DNA from 3 places in the Pseudomonas sp. Irchel s3b5 genome. Region 1 is predicted to be linked to each of the others. Evidence: predicted binding sites of a transcription regulator. Region 1 holds the regulator's gene; each other region holds the start of a gene.

What was found. Region 1 encodes FliA, which starts transcription of late flagellar genes. Its sites were predicted from a motif close to CTAAAGTTTNNNNNNNNNNNGCCGNTAA; they were not measured.
Region 2: a site for FliA is predicted at 1,446-1,473, ahead of motA (flagellar motor stator protein MotA). Genes of this name have one in related genera too.
Region 3: a site for FliA is predicted at 1,125-1,152, ahead of CKW15_RS13105 (methyl-accepting chemotaxis protein). Genes of this name have one in related genera too.

The regions. Positions count from the first base shown of each region.
Region 1 covers NZ_FYDY01000008.1:18,237-21,516, reverse strand. Annotated here, with positions in the region: gene flhF (flagellar biosynthesis protein FlhF) at 1-584, shown strand, start outside; gene fleN (flagellar synthesis regulator FleN) at 701-1,531, shown strand; gene fliA (RNA polymerase sigma factor FliA) at 1,528-2,268, shown strand; gene CKW15_RS11220 (chemotaxis response regulator CheY) at 2,437-2,808, shown strand; gene CKW15_RS11215 (protein phosphatase CheZ) at 2,830-3,280, shown strand, end outside.
Region 2 covers NZ_FYDY01000016.1:106,667-109,946, forward strand. Annotated here, with positions in the region: gene CKW15_RS17550 (HDOD domain-containing protein) at 1-1,375, opposite strand, end outside; gene motA (flagellar motor stator protein MotA) at 1,541-2,392, shown strand; gene motB (flagellar motor protein MotB) at 2,555-3,280, shown strand, end outside.
Region 3 covers NZ_FYDY01000009.1:177,648-180,927, reverse strand. Annotated here, with positions in the region: gene CKW15_RS13110 (helicase HerA-like domain-containing protein) at 1-1,110, opposite strand, end outside; gene CKW15_RS13105 (methyl-accepting chemotaxis protein) at 1,299-3,188, shown strand.

The DNA of each region.
Region 1 (3,280 bases):
AGTACGGCGCACAGAACATTGCGCTGGTGAGCATGGACAGCTTCCGCATCGGCGCACAGGAGCAGCTCAAGACCCTCGGCCGCATCCTCAATGTGCCGGTGACCCACGTCGACCCGGGCCAGTCCCTGGTGCAGGCGCTGGAACCTTTGCTGCGCAAGCGTGTAGTGCTGATCGACACCGCCGGCCTGCAAGCCAGCGACCCGGCGCTGCGTATGCAGCTCGAAAGTCTGGCCGGCCGTGGCATCCGCTCAAAAAATTATCTGGTGTTGGCAACCACCAGCCAGAAACAGGTTCTAACCGCCGCCTATCACAGTTACAAGCGCTGCGGGCTAGCTGGCTGCATCCTGACTAAACTGGATGAAACAGCCAGTCTGGGCGAGGTACTAAGTCTGGCCATCAGCCATGAATTACCGGTGGCGTACCTGACCGATGGCCCGCGGATTCCGGATGATCTGCATCTGCCGCGTCGTCATCAATTGGTCAGTCGCGCCGTCAGCGTGCAAATGCAGGAAGAACCCAGCGAAGAAGCCATGGCTGACATGTTCGCTGACATTTACCACAGCCCCACCAAGCAGGTAGGCTGAGGTAAAAATGAATAGTTTTTGTACCTACATCGATGGTCTGCCATGCATTGTTCCGTTTGTGAACGCGCAGCCAGTAATGTGGCCTCCGTCTATGCAAGACAAGGTAAAGAAATAACATGGGCAGCATGCATCCCGTACAGGTGATCGCGGTGACCGGCGGCAAAGGTGGCGTCGGGAAAACTAACGTGTCAGTGAACTTGTCCCTGGCTTTGGCCGAGCTCGGCCGGCGCGTCATGTTGCTGGACGCCGACCTGGGACTGGCGAACGTCGACGTCCTGCTGGGACTGACACCCAAACGTACCCTGGCCGACGTGATCGAAGGCCGCTGCGAGCTGCGCGACGTCTTGTTGCAGGGCCCCGGTGGCATTCGCATCGTTCCGGCCGCATCCGGCACTCAGAGCATGGTGCATCTGAGTCCGGCGCAACACGCCGGGCTGATCCAGGCGTTCAGTGATATCGGCGACAATCTCGATGTGCTGGTGATCGATACCGCCGCCGGTATTGGCGAGTCGGTCGTCAGTTTTGTGCGCGCCGCTCAGGAAGTGTTGCTGGTGGTCTGCGACGAGCCGACGTCCATCACCGACGCCTACGCCCTGATCAAATTGCTCAACCGCGACCACGGCATGAACCGCTTCCGCGTGCTGGCCAACATGGCCCAGAGCCCGCAGGAAGGTCGCAACCTGTTTGCCAAGTTGACCAAGGTCACCGATCGTTTTCTCGACGTTGCATTGCAATACGTCGGTGCGGTGCCTTACGACGAAAGCGTGCGCAAGGCTGTGCAGAAGCAGCGCGCCGTGTACGAAGCCTTCCCGCGTTCCAAGTGCTCGCTCGCCTTCAAGGCGATCGCGCAGAAGGTCGACACCTGGCCGCTGCCTGCCAACCCGCGCGGGCACCTGGAGTTTTTCGTCGAGCGGCTCGTGCAGCAAACGGCAGGACCCGTGCTATGAGTGCCAGCGGCTACAACCTCTACAAAAAATCGGCACGCGATGCGCAGTACGAGCTGATCGAGCGTTACGCGCCGCTGGTCAAACGCATTGCTTACCACTTGCTGGCGCGTCTGCCGGCCAGTGTTCAGGTTGAAGACTTGATCCAGGCCGGGATGATCGGCCTGCTTGAAGTCTCGACCAAATACGACGCCAGCAAAGGCGCGAGTTTCGAGACGTACGCGGGCATACGAATCCGCGGCGCCATGCTCGATGAAGTGCGCAAGGGCGACTGGGCACCCCGTTCGGTCCACCGCAATACGCGCATGGTCAGCGACGCAATTCGCTCGATTGAAGCTAAAACCGGCCGTGACGCTAAAGATCACGAAGTTGCGGCCGAACTCCAATTGAGTCTCGATGATTACTACGGAATTTTGAACGACACCCTGGGCAGCCGGTTATTCAGTTTCGACGATCTGTTGCAGGACGGCGAACACGAAGGGCTGCACGAGGATGGCGCGAGTGCTCATCTCGAGCCGTCTCGCGATCTGGAAGATGAACGCTTCCAGGCAGCGCTGGCGGACGCGATTGCCAATTTGCCGGAGCGTGAGCGACTGGTGTTGGCGCTGTACTACGACGAAGAGTTGAATCTCAAGGAAATCGGTGAGGTCCTGGGGGTCAGCGAATCGCGGGTCAGCCAGTTACACAGCCAGTGCGCGGCCCGTTTGCGGGGGCGTTTGGGGGAGTGGCGAGCGCGCTGAAGGCAGTGTGGGGGACACTGCGAAAAGGGCTGGTGTGGCGTTGAACTGCACCGGTCTCGATCTGTTGTGCTCCAGACAGTCATTGAGTGCTTTGCCGGATTGATTGAAATGGCGCGTCCAGGTGCTGGGCGCGTTTAAGACTGCTTGGAGGTCGAATTGGACAAGAACATGAAAATCCTCATCGTTGATGACTTCTCAACGATGCGGCGGATCATCAAGAACCTGCTGCGTGACCTTGGGTTCACCAACACCGTCGAGGCCGACGATGGCACTACCGCCATTCCGGTGCTCAACAGCGGAAGCATCGACTTTCTGGTGACGGACTGGAACATGCCTGGCATGACTGGTATCGATCTTCTGCGCCACGTGCGTGCCGATGAAAAGCTCAAGCACCTGCCAGTATTGATGGTGACCGCTGAAGCCAAGCGCGAACAAATCATCGAAGCGGCCCAGGCTGGCGTTAACGGCTATGTGGTCAAGCCCTTCACGGCCCAGGCGTTGAAAGAAAAAATCGAAAAGATTTTCGAACGCATCGGTTGATGAACGCGCCACGGGGGAGCTATGGGGCATAACGAATCTTCATTGGGCGATTTTGAATCGACCCTGAAAAAACACGCCGTCGAACTGGTCGCCAGCCTTGAAAAAGGCAGGTTCGGTGACGCAGTGCAATTGATCCATGAGCTCAATCAGACCCGTGACCGCGGCCTGTATCAGGAAGTGGGAAAACTGACTCGCGAGTTGCATAGCGCGATCGTCAATTTCCAGATTGACCCGCACATGCCGCAAGCCGAAGAAGTGTCCCAGATTACGGATGCTGCGGAGCGTCTGGGCTACGTTGTGAAGCTCACCGAAGCGGCGGCCAACCGCACCATGGACCTGGTCGAAAGTGCTACGCCGCTGGTCAATGGTCTGGGTGACGAAGCCCAGGCCTTGAGCGCGGATTGGGGGCGGTTCATGCGTCGTGAAGTCGGCGCTGAAGAGTTTCGTGATCTGGCGCGGCGGGTCGACGGCT
Region 2 (3,280 bases), on a different contig from region 1:
CACCGCCGAAATGCGCGCGCAGGTTGCTGGGCAATAAGGCTGAAAATTGTGCATTGTTGACCGGTGTCAGGCGCACTTGGGCCTGCTGTGCGAGCAATCGTTGCAGCAGGTTGCTCTGACTGACCACAAAATTCAGTCCGGCCGCTTCTTTTGGTAAGCCTGCCGTCTGATGGACCCGTAAATTGGCGTGGGTGCGGTCGGCCATCAGGATCATCACCCGACGCATGCCGCAAGCCTGCAGGGCATCCCGTGCGGCGATGGTCAGGTGCATGGCATTGGTAAAGCGACTGGGCTCGACCAGCAGTTCGGCGCATTGTTTGCGCCACTTTGCCAGGTCTTCGGCGCTGGGTGCCGCCGCCGGCAGCAAACCGGCGTGGACACGGTTCGTGCCCCACGGCCAGATCAGCGATTCGGCGGGATGCCAGAGGTCGGGCATCGAGTGATGGCGGGCGCTGTTGGCGGCCTGTTGGTGCAGCTGCTGCTGAACCTCGTCCATCGGCATCTGCAGGTAGAGACTGGTCAGGTATTGCCAGCGTTCACTGTGCGGGCTGTCCCAGGCGTGTTGCGCCGACAGCGCCAGACCATTGGCCAGCAATACGGTGTTGGCCGGCTGATTGAGCCAGCGGCGCAGGGTCGGATCGTCATCGAGGCGGTTTTGCTGGCGCAGTGGATGCTCACTGTCACGGGCGATACGCAGAACTTTCACCAGCTCCCGCTGCTCGGTCAGCAACAGCCGATAGCCCTGCTGGACCCAGATCGGCAGGCGCCAGACTTCGACCAGCGCCTGGCCGATTTCCAGCAGGCGCACGCCAAACAGCTGTTTCTCGACGATAGGTGCCGACTCGCCTTTGTGGATGACCCGCAGCTCCCATTCCTCGAGCAACTTAGGGTGCGTCAGCGCCAGGGGCCACAGCGGCGACAGAAACAGCAGGCTGCCCCAATGAATGTCCTGCCACAGCCGCGCCAGGCGACTGGAAAAAAAACCGTTGGCCTGTTGCGTGGCGTGCTGGCTGATCATCTGCACCTGACGCAAGGCCTTCGGGATCTCGGATGGCGGCAGGGTGGGCAGGCGTTCGAGCAGTTCTTCGGTGCGTTTCAAACCGAGGCGGTTGATGGCGACTTCGAGGTTTTCTGCCGGCTCGGTCATGCTGCCATGGGTATGCCGGTTGGCTTCGCGAATCACGCTCAGGGCCAGGGCCGGGCTGTCCTGCATCAGGTCGGCAATGTCACGCAGCGAACGGCGATCATCGTTGATGGCCCTGCACACAAGGTCATGGCTGGCTTGCGGAACGGGCAGGCGCACACCATCGAGAAGCTTGACCCAGCCTTCAAGTGTCGTCGGTTTTGGTGTTGGAACGTTCGTTTCGTTAGCCATGATTGAAGGCGATCATCGTCAACATTCCCTAAGCCCGGAGTGGGTCAAATTGGCTTTTCGCCTGAACTGGCTATAGTCTGGCGCAGTTTTGCCGATAAGTAGAAGAAGAGATTTTTTAACTTCCGAATATGACCTTGAACCCGACTCAGTAAGTATCTCCTACCTATGGCTAAAATTATCGGCATCATCGTCGTATTCGCGAGCGTGCTCGGCGGATACGTGCTCTCCCACGGCAAGATTGCCGCCCTGATTCAGCCTTTCGAGGTCATGATTATCGGCGGTGCAGCCCTCGGCGCATTTCTGCAAGCCAACCCCGGCTACATGACGATGCACGTGCTCAAGAAGTCCCTGAGCATGTTCAGTTCGCGTTTCACCCACGCCTTCTATCTTGAAGTGCTGGGCCTGATCTACGAGATCCTCAACAAGAGTCGCCGCGAAGGCATGATGGCCATCGAGGGCGACATCGAAGATGCCGCCGCGAGCCCGATCTTCGCCAAGTACCCAACGGTCCTCAAGGACGAGCGCATGACCGCGTTCATCTGCGATTACCTGCGCATCATGTCCTCCGGCAACATGGCGCCCCATGAGCTGGAAGGCCTGTTCGACATGGAGTTGTACAGCCTCAAGGAAGACCTGGAGCACCCGTCCCATGCGGTGAACGGCATCGCCGACGCCATGCCTGGTTTCGGTATCGTTGCGGCGGTACTGGGTATCGTGGTGACCATGGCTTCGCTGGGCGAAGGCGACCAGAAATCCATCGGCCTGCACGTGGGTGCGGCCCTGGTCGGTACCTTCTTCGGTATTCTCGCCGCCTACGGTTTCTTCGGTCCGCTGGCCCATTCCCTGGCCCACGATGCCAAGGAAGAACTGAACGTCTACGAAGCCATCAAGGCCTCGCTGGTGGCTTCGGCTTCCGGCATGCCGCCATCGCTGGCCGTGGAATTCGGGCGCAAGGTGCTGTACCCGGCGCACCGTCCAAGCTTCGCCGAGCTGGAACAAGCGGTTCGCGGTCGATAGTGCTTTGTTTCGCAAATACGTTCCTTTTTTGGCGAGTGACTGTTGTTGCCAGACAAGGCGCCGCGACGAGTCATAGCCCGCTATGGCGAGGAGCGGCAACGCCGTATGGCGACAACAGGCACCGTCAAAAAGGAACAGTATTTGTGAGACAGAGCACTCTGTATGGAAAATAATCAGCCGATAATCATCAAGCGCGTCAAGCGCATCGCCGGCGGGCATCACGGGGGCGCCTGGAAAATCGCCTTCGCCGACTTTGCCACGGCGATGATGGCGTTCTTCCTGGTGTTGTGGCTGCTGTCCACCGCCACGCCGGAACAGAAGATCGCCATCGCCGGTTATTTCAAGGACCCGATCGGCTTTTCCGAAAGCGGTACGCCTTACATTATCGATCTGGGTGGCTCGCCGACCCTGGCGCCGGAAAACACCCTCAACCCCGAGGTGAAGTCCCAACCTCAGCCGGACAAAGTCACCGTCGACGCCGAACAGGTCGAAGGCATGGCCGAAATGGTCGAGAGGGAGCGCCTCGAATTGTTGCTGCAAGAGTTGCAGAACAAGGTCGAGGAGAATCCTCAGCTGCAGAAATTCAAGGACCAGATCCTGTTCGAGATCACCCAGGACGGCCTGCGTATCCAGATCATGGATGCGGAAAATCGTCCGATGTTCGACTCTGGCTCCGCTCGCTTGAAACCGTATTTCGAAGACATCCTGCTGGCCATGGCCGACACCATCAAAGCGGTGCCGAACAAAATCAGTATCAGCGGTCACACCGATGCCAAGCCGTACACCGGGACCGGTGATTTCGGTAACTGGGAACTGTCGGCCAACCGCGCCAACGCCGCACGCCGTGCGCTGGTCGCGGGCAGTTATCCGGATGCGCAAGTGGCGCGG
Region 3 (3,280 bases), on a different contig from region 1:
AAGCGTGCCGACCAGCGCCTCGCCGATGCCCAGCTCGGTCAGCACCGACAAGGTATCGAACGCCGGGTTCGGCCGGAAACCCTCGGCGACCGCCCGCAGGGATTTCTGCTCCTTGGCGGTGAAGGCGCGCAAACCGTGTTGCACACGCAAGCCCAGCTGCGCCAGCACGTCGTCCGGCAAATCCCCCGGAGACTGAGTGACGAAGTACACGCCCACGCCTTTCGAACGAATCAGTCGTACAACCTGCTCCAGGCGATCGCGCAATGCCTGCGGAGTGCCGTTGAACAACAAGTGCGCTTCGTCGAAAAACAGCGCCAGCAGCGGTTTGTCGGCATCGCCGCGCTCGGGCAGTTGTTCGAACAGTTCGGCCAACAGCCACAACAGGAATGTCGCGTAGACCTTCGGCGCTTCATGCACCAGGCGGCTGGCATCGAGCAAGTGAATGCGCCCGCGCCCATCAGCGCCCGGTTGCAGAATGTCCTCCAGTTGCAGCGCCGGTTCACCGAACAACGCTTCGGCGCCCTGTTGCTCAAGGGTGGCCAGCCGGCGTAACAGCGCCTGACTGGAGCCCGTGGTCATCAGTGCCGCGTCATCCCCCAGCAGTGCCGGGTTGTCCTTGAGGTGGTTAAGCAACGCCTTCAGATCTTTCAGATCCAGCAGCAACAGGCCTTCGCGGTCCGCCACCTTGAACGCGGCATACAGCGCAGACTGCTGACTGTCGGTCAGCTCCAGCAGACTTCCCAAGAGCAACGGCCCCATTTCACTCAAGGTAGTGCGCAATGGATGACCGGACTGACCATGAATGTCCCACAAGGTCACCGGATACGCCTGAGGCTTGTGGTTCAGCCAGGGCATCCCGGCAATCCGCTCGGCGATCTTGCCCTGGGGGTTGCCGGCGGCGCCCAAACCGCACAGGTCACCCTTGATGTCGGCGGCGAACACGGCCACACCGGCATCGCTGAAGGCTTCGGCCATGCGCTGCAAGGTCACGGTTTTACCGGTACCGGTTGCGCCCGCGATCAATCCGTGGCGGTTTGCCAGTCGAAAGGCCTGGGCGATCGGTTGCCCCGTGAGATCGGCGCCGATTACGAGTTGCAATGAGTCAGGCATTTGGTCACCCATGGTTAATCTTTAGTCCTACACGGCCGATAGAGATTACGACAAAGCAATCAGACACGATCTGATCGGAAATTTCCCAAAGGAGAGGCGGAAATATCAGTTGCTTTCAACTTTGCCCACAGTGCGTCCCTTTATAAAAGCACGCGTTGGACATTAAGACCTTAGCGGAAACCCAAGCCATGAATAAAAATCTGCGTTTCAGCCATAAAATCCTGCTTGCCGCCGCGCTCGTTGTTATTGCCGCTTTCGCCTCGTTCACGCTGTACAACGACTATTTGCAGCGCAACGCGATTCGCGAAGACCTGGACAACTACCTCAACGAAATGGGCGACGTCACCGCCAACAATATTCAGACCTGGCTGGCCGGTCGTATTTTGCTGATCGAAAACCTTTCGCAAAATATTGCCATCAATCCGGAACAATCCAACGTCGCCAACCTGCTTGAGCAGAAAGCCCTGACGTCGACTTTCATGGCGTCCTACCTGGGCGACGCCACCGGGCACTTCACTATTCGTCCTGATGCAAAGATGCCTGACGGTTTCGACCCGCGCGTTCGTCCCTGGTACAAAGGTGCCGAAAACAGCAGCACGCCAACCCTGACCGAACCGTACATCGATGCAGCGACCGGCCAGTTGATCATCTCCATGGCCGCTGCCTCGAAGAAGTCCGGACAAAGCGTTGGTGTGGTGGGTGGCGACCTGAGCCTGCAAACGCTGATCGACACCCTCAGCGCCCGCGACTTCGATGGCATGGGTTACGCATTTCTGATCAGCGCCGATGGCAAGATCCTGGTTCACCCGGACAAAACCCTGGTGATGAAGTCCCTGAGCGAGGCGTTTCCAAAAGACACTCCGCGTATCGGCAGCGGCTTCAGTGAAGTCGATGTCGACGGCAAGACCCGCATCGTCTCCTTCACCCCGATCAAGGGCCTGCCTTCGGTCAACTGGTACATCGGTCTGTCGGTCGACAAGGAAAAAGCCTTCTCGATGCTCAGCGAATTCCGCACCTCAGCGGTGGTTGCGACGGTGATTGCCGTGGCGATCATCATCGCTCTGCTGAGCATGTTGATCCGCATCCTGATCCAGCCGCTGCACGTCATGACCCGCGCCATGGCCGACATCGCCGACGGCGAAGGCGACCTGACCAAGCGCCTGACCATTCAGAACAACGACGAATTCGGCACCCTCGGCACTGCGTTCAACCGTTTCGTGGAACGTATTCACGGCTCGATCCGCGAAGTGTCTTCCGCTACCGGCCAGGTCAACGAAGTGGCGTTGCGTGTGGTCGCCGCTTCCAATTCCTCGATGTTCAATTCTGACCAGCAAGCTTCGCGCACCAGCAGCGTGGCCGCCGCCATCAACCAGCTCGGCGCCGCCGCCCAGGAAATCGCCCGCAACGCCGCGCAGGCCTCGACCCAGGCCAGCGACGCCCGCAGCCTCGCCGAAGACGGCCAGCAAGTGGTCGATCGCAGCATTGCCGCGATGAATCAACTGTCGAGCATGCTCAGCGCGTCGAGCAGCAACATCGAATCGCTGAACAGCAAAACCGTGAATATCGGGCAGATTCTCGAGGTCATCACCAGCATTTCCCAGCAAACCAACCTGTTGGCGCTCAACGCCGCGATTGAAGCCGCGCGCGCCGGTGAAGCCGGGCGTGGTTTTGCCGTCGTGGCTGACGAAGTTCGCAATCTGGCGCACCGCACCCAGGAATCGGCGCAACAGGTGCAAGCCATGATCGAGGAGCTGCAAGTCGGGGCCCGGGAATCGGTCAGCACCATGAGCGACAGTCAGCGCCACAGCCAGGACAGTGTGGAAATCGCCAATCTGGCGGGTGAGCGCCTCAACAGCGTGACACTGCGTATCGGTGAAATCGACGGCATGAACCAGTCGGTGGCCACCGCGACCGAGGAACAGACCGCCGTGGTGGAGTCGATCAACGTCGACATCACCGAGATCAATACCCTGAACCAGGAAGGCGTGGAAAACCTGCAATCGACGTTGCGTGCGTGTTCGGATCTTGAACAGCAGGCAGCGCGCCTGAAGCAATTGGTAGGTAGTTTCCGTATCTAGCGTCTGATCTGGCCCCATCGCGAGCAAGCTCGCTCCTACAGGGATCTCCATCGCACAGGAGATCTACTGTAGGAGCGCCCCCCTCCCGCCAA